DNA from 3 places in the Erwinia sp. 1181_3 genome. Region 3 is predicted to be linked to each of the others. Evidence: riboswitches for the same ligand, from Rfam matches in the RefSeq annotation. Region 3 holds a riboswitch; each other region holds the start of a gene.

Region 1 (3,213 bases), on a different contig from region 3:
GTTGCAGTGTACGTACGCCCGCATCAAGCAGGCGTTCAATCCACTCCACCGTATCGACCACCGGATAAAGACCCAATCTGGCTTTGGTTGGGGGAAAAGCTCCACGACTCATATTTGTTCCTCTGATTTCAGGGTGTCGGCGCGATGATACAGTTCACTGCCACGGTGACGAAACTCGTCAGACATCTGTGCCATACCTATTTCGATCGGCCGTGCTTCGGCCTCCTGACGTGCGGCGTATTCACGCACTTCCTGGGTGATCTTCATTGAACAGAATTTGGGTCCACACATTGAGCAGAAGTGTGCCACTTTGCCGGATTCCTGCGGCAGGGTTTCATCGTGATATGCACGGGCAGTGTGCGGATCGAGGGCGAGATTAAACTGATCTTCCCAGCGGAATTCGAAACGCGCTTTCGACATTGCGTTATCACGAATCTGTGCTCCGGGATGGCCTTTCGCCAGGTCGGCTGCATGGGCTGCGATTTTATAGGTAATCAATCCCTGTTTGACATCCTCTTTGTTCGGCAGGCCGAGGTGTTCTTTGGGTGTCACGTAACATAACATCGCGCAGCCAAACCAGCCGATCATGGCGGCGCCAATACCGGAAGTGAAGTGGTCATAACCCGGAGCAATATCTGTCGTCAGGGGCCCCAGCGTATAAAACGGGGCTTCGTGACAGTGCTCAAGCTGTTCCGTCATATTGACGCGAATCATCTGCATGGGCACATGCCCAGGGCCTTCAATCATCACCTGGACGTCATATTCCCAGGCAATTTTGGTCAGTTCGCCCAACGTGCGTAATTCTGCGAACTGTGCTTCATCGTTGGCATCCTGAATGGAACCCGGGCGCAGGCCATCGCCCAGCGACAGCGAAACATCGTAGGCGGCGCAGATTTCACAGATGTCGCGGAAATGCTGATAGAGGAAACTCTCTTTATGGTGAGACAGGCACCATTTCGCCATAATTGAGCCGCCGCGCGAAACGATACCGGTCAGGCGTTTGGCGGTCATCGGTACATAGCGCAGCAGCACACCCGCATGAATAGTAAAGTAATCAACGCCCTGTTCAGCTTGTTCCAGCAGTGTGTCGCGGAAAATTTCCCAGTTGAGGTCCTCTGCCACACCGTTCACTTTTTCCAGCGCCTGATAGATGGGCACCGTGCCAATCGGCACCGGGCTGTTACGCAGGATCCACTCGCGGGTTTCGTGAATATAACGCCCGGTGGAAAGGTCCATCACCGTATCTGCCCCCCAGCGGGCTGACCACACCAGTTTTTCCACCTCTTCTTCGATGGAAGAGCTGACCGCGGAATTGCCGATATTGGCGTTAATTTTCACCAGAAAGTTGCGACCGATAATCATCGGCTCCGATTCCGGGTGATTAATATTGGCCGGGATAATCGCGCGTCCTGCAGCAACCTCCTGGCGAACGAACTCAGCAGTGATATTTTCAGGCAACTGTGCACCAAAGCTGTGACCAGGATGCTGTTGCAGCAGCACCTCGCCGCGAATGCGTTCTCGTCCCATATTTTCACGGAGAGCGATAAATTCCATTTCCGGGGTGATCATGCCCAGCCGGGCATAGTGCATCTGAGTGACACAGCGGCCTTCCAGCGCCCGGCGCGGACGTGGCAAATTATCAAAACGCAGATGATCCAGCCCTTCATCTTCGAGGCGTTGCTGGGTGTAGGTAGAGCTGAGTTCAGCGATCTGTTCGGTATCACCCCGTTTGATGATCCAGGTGCTGCGCAGCGGATTTAGCCCTTTGTGAACATCAATCGCCGCCGCCGGATCGCCGTAGGGACCCGCTGTATCGTAGACCGGTATCGGTTCATTCGCTTCCAGCAGCGGTTCGTCTTTGCTACCGCCCACGGTGGTCGGGCTCAGTTGAATTTCGCGCATCGGCACACGGATATCCGGCTGCGAGCCGGTCAGGTAAATGCGTTTTGAATTGGGGAAGGCAGTGCCCTGCAGGGAGTCGATAAACTGCTGTGCTTCTGCACGCTGTTCCCGGCGGCTGGTTTTTTTCTCAATGAAAGGTTTTTCAACGGTAGACATAGCAAGTTCCTGATAATAATGCGGAAGTTTGCTTGCCTGGAGGCGGGAGTAATGAGAACGATGTGACAAAATACGGTATCACACCGTAATAGCTGATTTACTCTTGTTCCCTTCGCAGGTACTAACCTGATCAGGTTCCGCGGATCCCGAATTAACGGTCTCAGCCCTGGGGCACTCCGACAAGATATCGACTGGTTTTTCAGTCAACGTAAGGGTGAGGCATGCCTCGCCCTTACCCCTCAAGCATAAAGGGGCTTTTTGGAAACTACAAGAAGTTCACATTCTGATAACGAATCAGGCAGGGCGAGCAAGCGAGCACGAGTTGGCAGCGCTTTGATTATCATCATTTTTTTCTAAAGCCAGCTTGATGAATTTATCCTCCAACGTAAATCGAGCCTCCAGCGCTTCACCGACTACCGATAATGCCCGCTGAAATTCAACGCAGTTATCATCATCGATGGCTGTTTCCAGATGCGAATCATAAATCTCCATTATCTGATCGGTATTGGCTTTTAAAGAGGGGTAGATTAACGACGCTTTCGCCAGTTGCTCGGTCCCTTCCAGTTCCTTGATAAAACGTTCGTAGACGGTGAAATGACCGGTGGAAAGGTAGTCCACCAGATGCTGGCAGAATGTATCCAGCGCGTTTTCATCGAGCGTCGTCAGCGTTTCCTTGTTAGGCTTAATGCCAGCCATTTGGTAATAGGTAACCAGCAACTGCTTGCGGGAGCGCAGGCAGAAGTCTACCAGCTCACTGCATCCGCCGACGCGCGCGGTGAGGACTTCTAACTGGTTAAGCATGTTCAACTCCGTGAATGTTATATTTTAACGTCTGACCTCAATCCAGTCTTTAAGCTGAGGATGATGAGCAAAATGATGGAACAGGAAATTTTAAGCGTAGACGCTGGCTGGTGGGTTGTCAGCCAGGAACATAAAATTTGGTTACCAAAAGGTGAGCTGCCGCATGGTGATGCGGGCTCATTGGGCCTGACAGGGCGATCAGGGGCGCCGATTGGAGAGTGGCAGGGCGAGAAAGTGTGGCTGATCCGCGGTACGTATCCTCAGGATATGGGATCGCTACGCCAGTTGCTCGATCAAGATACGGGCCTGTTCCAACTTGCCGGACGCGGTATTCAGTTATCAGAATTCTATCGT
Region 2 (3,213 bases), on a different contig from region 3:
GGCACTGCTGGTGGCAGAGCAGGGATAAAGGGAGGATGGGGACGGAAAACCGTCCCGTAATCGGGTTTTTATACCGTGTCGCTGAATAGCGGTTGACGGGGAGTTATGATTCTATCGAACCGATTTTTTGTTGAGACTATTCTTATCGTTAGCTAGAATGCGGCCTGAAAAAGTGAAGGTGTATTATCATTTCTACATAAAATGTGTATTTGCTTTTAATAAAGCAATCTGGGATTTAAATCAAAATCGGTCAGGCTGACGTTCAGAATGTTCTGGCCGAAATAAATTATAAAATGGAGTTAAGAATGAAAGGCATCAGTAAACTGGTCTGGGCAGGTCTCGCGCTGAATATCTGCTATCTCGGCGCGGTAGGGTATCTCACTACCCAGGTGGGAGATGATGAGTTAACTATTTTTGCACGCAATGTGATTGCTTTTTTACAGTACTTCTCCATCCCATTTTTAGTTTCTATTTTATTGCAGATCATCAGTTTGCCCCTGTTATTCAAAAGCCCAAAGTGGGGACTGGCGCTGGCTATCATTGGCTCGCTTATTATCCTGCCATTAAGTATGGTTTTCCTCGCCGGTTATATGTTTAGCTATGAAAAGCATTGCAACAAGGGCCTGGAAGTATTTTCACCCAATGAAAAAAACACACCTTCACGGGCTTTGATTTTTAAAACATCGATGTTCTATGTGCAGGGCGGGATTTCCCTTGCTATCGGATTGTTTATTCTGGCCGATGGTGTGAGCGTTGGCGGATTATTAGTCTGTACCGGGATCATTTTTATCTCAAATGCGATGCGTTTAAAGCAACGCGTGATGATTGGGGTGTCAGGCGATAAATTGATCCTGACCCCGGCGCTGTATGCTGAAACCTGTCTGATCCCGCTAACCGATGTCACGTTAATCAAAGAAAATAAAAATGTCTTCAAACTGCATATCCACTCTGCTGGTGTTGACAGGAAATGTAGCTTTAGTAAAAAAATGATCGCCGGAGAGAATGCTCAGGCAGACCTTGCGGAGATTTTGTCAACATTGCCGAAAGCGGACAGCGAGGCTGTGGCGGTGAGTGACAAGCCTGAATAACCTCCAGCCCGGGCGGCGGGAGACGTAAAAGCTTGTTTCTCTACCATCTAACTGGCATGATTCTGAAGGGTGATTATCGCAATGGTAATTACAACGCATTGATTTTACTATTTAAATGACTCGGGGTGCCCTTCTTCGTGAAGGCTGAGAAATACCCGTACCACCTGATCTGGATAATGCCAGCGTAGGGAAGTCAGATGCCCGACCGGCATCGCCTTCTTGATCGCCGGTTGGGAGCATATATGATCCAACCTGAACGCCTGAGCCACGCCGATGTGGCCCATTCCCTGACGCTGTTTCAACAGCAATCTCCCCTGATTCACTGTATGACCAATGATGTGGTGCAAACCTTTACCGCCAACGTGCTGCTGGCGCTGAGGGCTTCCCCGGCGATGGTGATCGATCAGGACGAAGCCGCGCAGTTCAGCGCCATTGCTGATGCCCTGCTGGTAAACGTTGGTACGCTGACCCATTCCCGCAGTGAAGCGATGCGGGCAGCGATCCATGCGGCCAGCGCTGCCGGACGACACTGGACATTAGATCCGGTGGCGGTAGGGGCGCTGGATTTCCGTACCACTTTCTGTCACCAACTCCTGTTACTCAAGCCCGCTGCGATCCGCGGCAATGCTTCGGAAATTATGGCACTGGCAAAACAGGCGGTCAGCGGACGGGGCGTAGACACTCAGCATGCGTCAACGGCGGCATTACAGGCAGCCGTTGCGTTGGCGACGGAAACGGGGGCGGTGGTGGCGGTTACCGGAGAAGTGGATTTTGTCACCGACGGTGTGCGCACCCTCAGCGTCAGCGGCGGTTCCCCACTGATGACGCGCGTGGTCGGCACCGGCTGTGCGTTGTCCGCCGTGGTCGCCGGATTTACCGCGCTGCCCGGCGATCGTCTGGTGCATGTCGCCAGCGCCTGCCACGTGGTGGCGTTGGCGGGAGAGCGAGCAGCGGCAGCGGCGCAGGGGCCGGGCAGCTTTATCCCCGCGTTCCTCGATGCACTGTATCAACTGAACCCGGAGGCACTGGTATGAAACGGATTAACGCCATGACCATTGCCGGAACTGACCCGAGCGGTGGCGCCGGGATCCAGGCCGATCTGAAAGCTTTCTCTGCACTGGGCGCCTATGGCACCAGCGTGATCACCGCGCTGGTGGCGCAGAACACCACGGGCGTGCAGTCGGTCTATCGCATTGACCCGGCATTCGTGGGCGCGCAGCTGGATTCGGTCCTGTCGGATGTGCGTATCGACACGATAAAAATCGGTATGCTGGCAGAAAGCGCCATCGTTGAGGTGGTTGCCGAACGGCTGAAAGAGACCCCGGTGCCCTGGGTGGTACTGGATACGGTGATGCTGGCAAAAAGCGGCGATCCGCTGCTCTCTGCTGAGGCGGTTGCCACCTTACGCGAGCGTCTGTTACCGCAGGTCTCCCTGATTACGCCCAATCTGCCAGAAGCCGCCGCGCTGCTGGCCTGCGATCCGGCACGCGATGAGGCCGAGATGCGTGAACAGGGCAGGGCGCTGCTGGCGCTGGGCTGTCAGGCGGTACTGATGAAGGGCGGCCATCTTAGCGAATCGGAAAGCCCGGACTGGCTGTTTACCCACCAACTTGAACAGCGGTTTACCGCGCCTCGCATTATGACGCGCAATACGCACGGTACGGGCTGTTCGCTGTCGGCGGCGCTGGCGGCACTCCGTCCGCGACACGATGATTGGGTTGCCACCGTACAAGCGGCTAAATACTGGTTGCAGGGGGCGCTTGAGCAGGCAGACTCGCTGGAGGTCGGCCACGGGCATGGCCCGGTGCATCATTTTCATCAGTGGTGGTGACCACGATGGTCCGCGTTTTTTTGTGCGGATCGTTCTGAAAAATGGAGTCAGCAATTTGCCTTAATAACAGTTTTGGGTCCACCCTGTTGGGGTCAGGAAAACTGACCCGCGGGCCATCAAAATGGCCCTCACACATTTTAACAGGAGTTATCATGACGGACATCGTACAGTTATTGGGCAAAGAAGCGGATTCTCTTTTGCAACATCGCTGCATGACTATTCCAGCGGACAACCTCTATCTTCCAGGGGCGGATTATGTGGATCGGGTGATGGTCGATAACAATCGTCCCCCGG
Region 3 (3,213 bases):
TGAACAGGGGCGCGGTTTTGCCGTTGTTGCCGGTGAAGTCAGAACGCTGGCGCAACGCAGCGCAGATGCGGCGAAAGAGATAGAGTCGCTGATCAACGAGTCGGTAGCACGTATTGGGACAGGGACTGAACTGGTGAATAAAGCCGGTGACAGCATGGGAGATATCGTCAACTCCGTGAGCCATGTCAGCCAGATTATCGATGAAATCTCTAGTGCCTCTCACGAACAGCGTCAGGGCATTGAACAGATAGGGAAAGCCGTGACCGAGATGGACTCGACCACGCAGCAAAATGCGACCCTGGTTCAGGAATCGTCTGCCGCCGCTATTTCGCTGGAGCAGCAGGCAAAGAAACTGAGTGAGATGGTCGCTATCTTTAAGATCAACACCAGCCGGGTGCATGAAGGCGAGTTTGTTGTCGGATCCTCAAGCCATAACCCCCTTCCCCTCCGCGCACAAACGTCTAAAGCCCTTGAGGAAGAGTGGACCTCGTTTTAAACCGACTACGCCCCGGCGAGTGTGAATAAGATCATCGTTGTCAGGTTCCCCCGGATACCGGGAGAGCCTGACAGCACGTGCTACTCGCGCCAGCCAAGGCCGGGCGCCACATGCTTGAGGATTGCTTCAATAGTGTGCGCGCAGTAGTCCACACCCAACTGGTTCGGCACGGTTAACAGCAGGGTATCGGCTTCGGCGATGGCTTCATCCTGCGCCAGTTGTTTAATCAACTGGTCCGGTTCTGCGGCGTAGCTGCGGCCAAAGATGGCGCGGGTTTTCTCATCGAGGTAACCCACTTTGTCCCCTTCTTTGCCGCTGTTGCCAAAGTACGCACGGTCCATATCATTCACCAGCGCAAAGATACTGCGGCTCACCGAAACACGCGGGGTGCGCGTATGTCCGGCGGCTTTCCACGCTTCCCGGTAGGCGCGGATCTGTTGCGCCTGCTGGATATGGAAAGGCTCACCGGTTTCATCATCTTTCAGCGTTGAGCTTTGCAGGTTCATCCCCAGTTTCGCCGCCCAGACGGCGGTAGCATTGGAACCGGCCCCCCACCAGATACGGTCACGCAGCCCTTCCGAGAACGGCTCCACGCGCAGCATCCCTGGCGGGTTCGGGAACATCGGCTGCGGGTTTGGTTTGGCAAAGCCTTCGCCACGCAGCACATCCAGCAGCACTTCGGTGTGATGACGCGCCATATCCGACTCGTTTTCCCCTTCCGCAGGCTGATAGCCAAAATAGCGCCAACCGTCGATCACCTGCTCAGGAGAACCCCGGCTGATGCCCAGCTGCAAACGCCCACCGGAGATCAGGTCGGCAGAGCCAGCATCTTCTGCCATATACATCGGATTCTCGTAACGCATATCGATCACCCCGGTGCCGATCTCAATACGGCGTGTTTTCGCGCCGATGGCGGCCAGCAGCGGGAACGGCGAGCTTAACTGGCGGGCAAAGTGATGCACGCGAAAATAAGCACCGTCCGCACCGAGTTCTTCAGCGGCGACCGCGAGATCAATCGACTGCAACAGCGCATCGGCCGCCGAACGGGTGCCGGACTGCGGCGAAGGGGTCCAGTGGCCGAACGACAGAAATCCAATACTTTTCATGGGGGTATCCTGTGGGGTGAAACAAATGACGATTGATTAGCAGTATATACCCAAAATAATTCGAGGTGCAGCCAACGCATCTGCGGCTCGAAGTCTGACGGGTGGATTGTAATGAAAAATGAAATCCCGTATAAAAGAGCCCTCCGAGGGGTGTCCTGTATGGGCTGAGATGGCGTAACAAGCCGAACCCTTTGAACCTGATCTGGGTCATGCCAGCGAAGGGACGGGTTGGCAGTTACCTCTGCCCTGTTCACACCTCCGCGTGCCCGGATCTCCACTTAAATGAGGGGATTCAGTGTCTAAAACTATTCAGCCTGTTGATTTCAGCCAGGGTCTGTACGGACGTTTACGCCAGCAGGCCGGTAACGACTGGCAGGACTATGTGGCGCACCCGTTTATTCACCAACTCTCACGCGGCACGCTGCCCGAGAGCGCCTTTCGTCGTTATCTGACGCAGGACTATCTTTTTCTGATTCACTTTGCCCGTGCCTGGGCGCTGCTGGTCAGCAAACTGCGCACGCTGCCGGAAATGCGCGCGGCGACGGCTTCGCTGAACGCCATTGTGGCTGAGCTGCCGCTGCACGTTGGCTACTGCGAAAGCTGGGGGCTGAGCGAAGCGCAAATCATGCGCGAACCGGAAGCGGCGGAAACCATGAACTACACCCGCTACGTGCTGGATATCGGTCACTCGGGTGATGCGCTGGATCTGCTGGTGGCGCTGCTGCCCTGTGTGGCGGGCTACGCCGAGATTGGCCTGCGCCTGCTGAACGCCCCGGAGACGGTTTTACAAGGCAGCCCTTATGCCTCCTGGATCCGCAACTATGGTGATGCAGACTATCTGAACGGCGTTCGTGCCGCCCTCGGTTTACTGGAAACGGTCGGTGAGCAGCGCGGGGCCGAAAGCCGCTTCACCGCCCTGTCTGAGATTTTCACCACCGCCACGCGCCTCGAGTCGGCATTCTGGCAGATGGGACTGAATGCGGTGCACCGGACATGAACCCACCCGGCATTGAGGTGCGCGATCTGACGCTGTGCTTCGGCCCGCGTCAGATTTTCGACCGTCTCAGTTTTACCCTCCCGCCGGGGCGATTTGTTGCCCTGCTGGGGGCCAGCGGCAGCGGCAAGACCAGCCTGCTGAAGATTATCGCCGGGCTGGCGAAGCCCACCTCCGGCACCGTCTGCGGTAGCGATGGCCTGCCGTTGCCCGGGCGTATTGCTTATATGGGGCAGAAAGATCTGCTTTATCCCTGGCTGTCGATCAGCGACAACATCACACTGGGTGCGCGTCTGCGCGGCGAAAACGTGGATGCCGCCTGGGCTGCCCATCTGCTGGAACGCGTCGGACTGCACGGACACGGCAACGACCTCCCTGCGGCGCTCTCCGGCGGCATGCGCCAGCGGGCGGCGATTGCCCGTACGCTGTATGAAAGACGCCCCGTTGTCCTGATGGATGAGCCGTTCTCCGCGCTGGATACGCTGACGCGGGCCAAAATCCAGACGCTGGCCGCTGAACTGCTGGCCGACCACACCGTATTGCTGATTACCCATGACCCGATGGAAGCCTGCCGTCTGAGTCACCACCTGCTGGTGTTGTCTGGTTATCCTGCCGGG

Evidence for each region. A riboswitch is a leader RNA that binds a small molecule or an ion and turns the genes downstream of it on or off. The one in region 3 is predicted to bind thiamine pyrophosphate.
Region 1: another riboswitch for thiamine pyrophosphate. It lies ahead of thiC (phosphomethylpyrimidine synthase ThiC); the one in region 3 lies ahead of FY046_RS05220 (TenA family protein).
Region 2: another riboswitch for thiamine pyrophosphate. It lies ahead of thiM (hydroxyethylthiazole kinase); the one in region 3 lies ahead of FY046_RS05220 (TenA family protein).

What each region holds. Positions count from the first base shown of each region.
Region 1 covers NZ_VTDE01000018.1:16,902-20,114, forward strand. The annotation lists gene thiE (thiamine phosphate synthase) at 1-112, opposite strand, end outside; gene thiC (phosphomethylpyrimidine synthase ThiC) at 109-2,058, opposite strand; TPP riboswitch at 2,149-2,247, opposite strand; gene rsd (sigma D regulator) at 2,353-2,859, opposite strand; gene nudC (NAD(+) diphosphatase) at 2,935-3,213, shown strand, end outside.
Region 2 covers NZ_VTDE01000001.1:671,608-674,820, reverse strand. The annotation lists gene FY046_RS03085 (helix-turn-helix domain-containing protein) at 1-28, shown strand, start outside; gene FY046_RS03080 (hypothetical protein) at 306-1,088, shown strand; TPP riboswitch at 1,200-1,296, shown strand; gene thiM (hydroxyethylthiazole kinase) at 1,331-2,122, shown strand; gene thiD (bifunctional hydroxymethylpyrimidine kinase/phosphomethylpyrimidine kinase) at 2,119-2,919, shown strand; gene fbaB (class I fructose-bisphosphate aldolase) at 3,072-3,213, shown strand, end outside.
Region 3 covers NZ_VTDE01000002.1:194,520-197,732, forward strand. The annotation lists gene FY046_RS05210 (methyl-accepting chemotaxis protein) at 1-496, shown strand, start outside; gene FY046_RS05215 (LLM class flavin-dependent oxidoreductase) at 577-1,602, opposite strand; TPP riboswitch at 1,739-1,843, shown strand; gene FY046_RS05220 (TenA family protein) at 1,910-2,599, shown strand; gene FY046_RS05225 (ABC transporter ATP-binding protein) at 2,596-3,213, shown strand, end outside.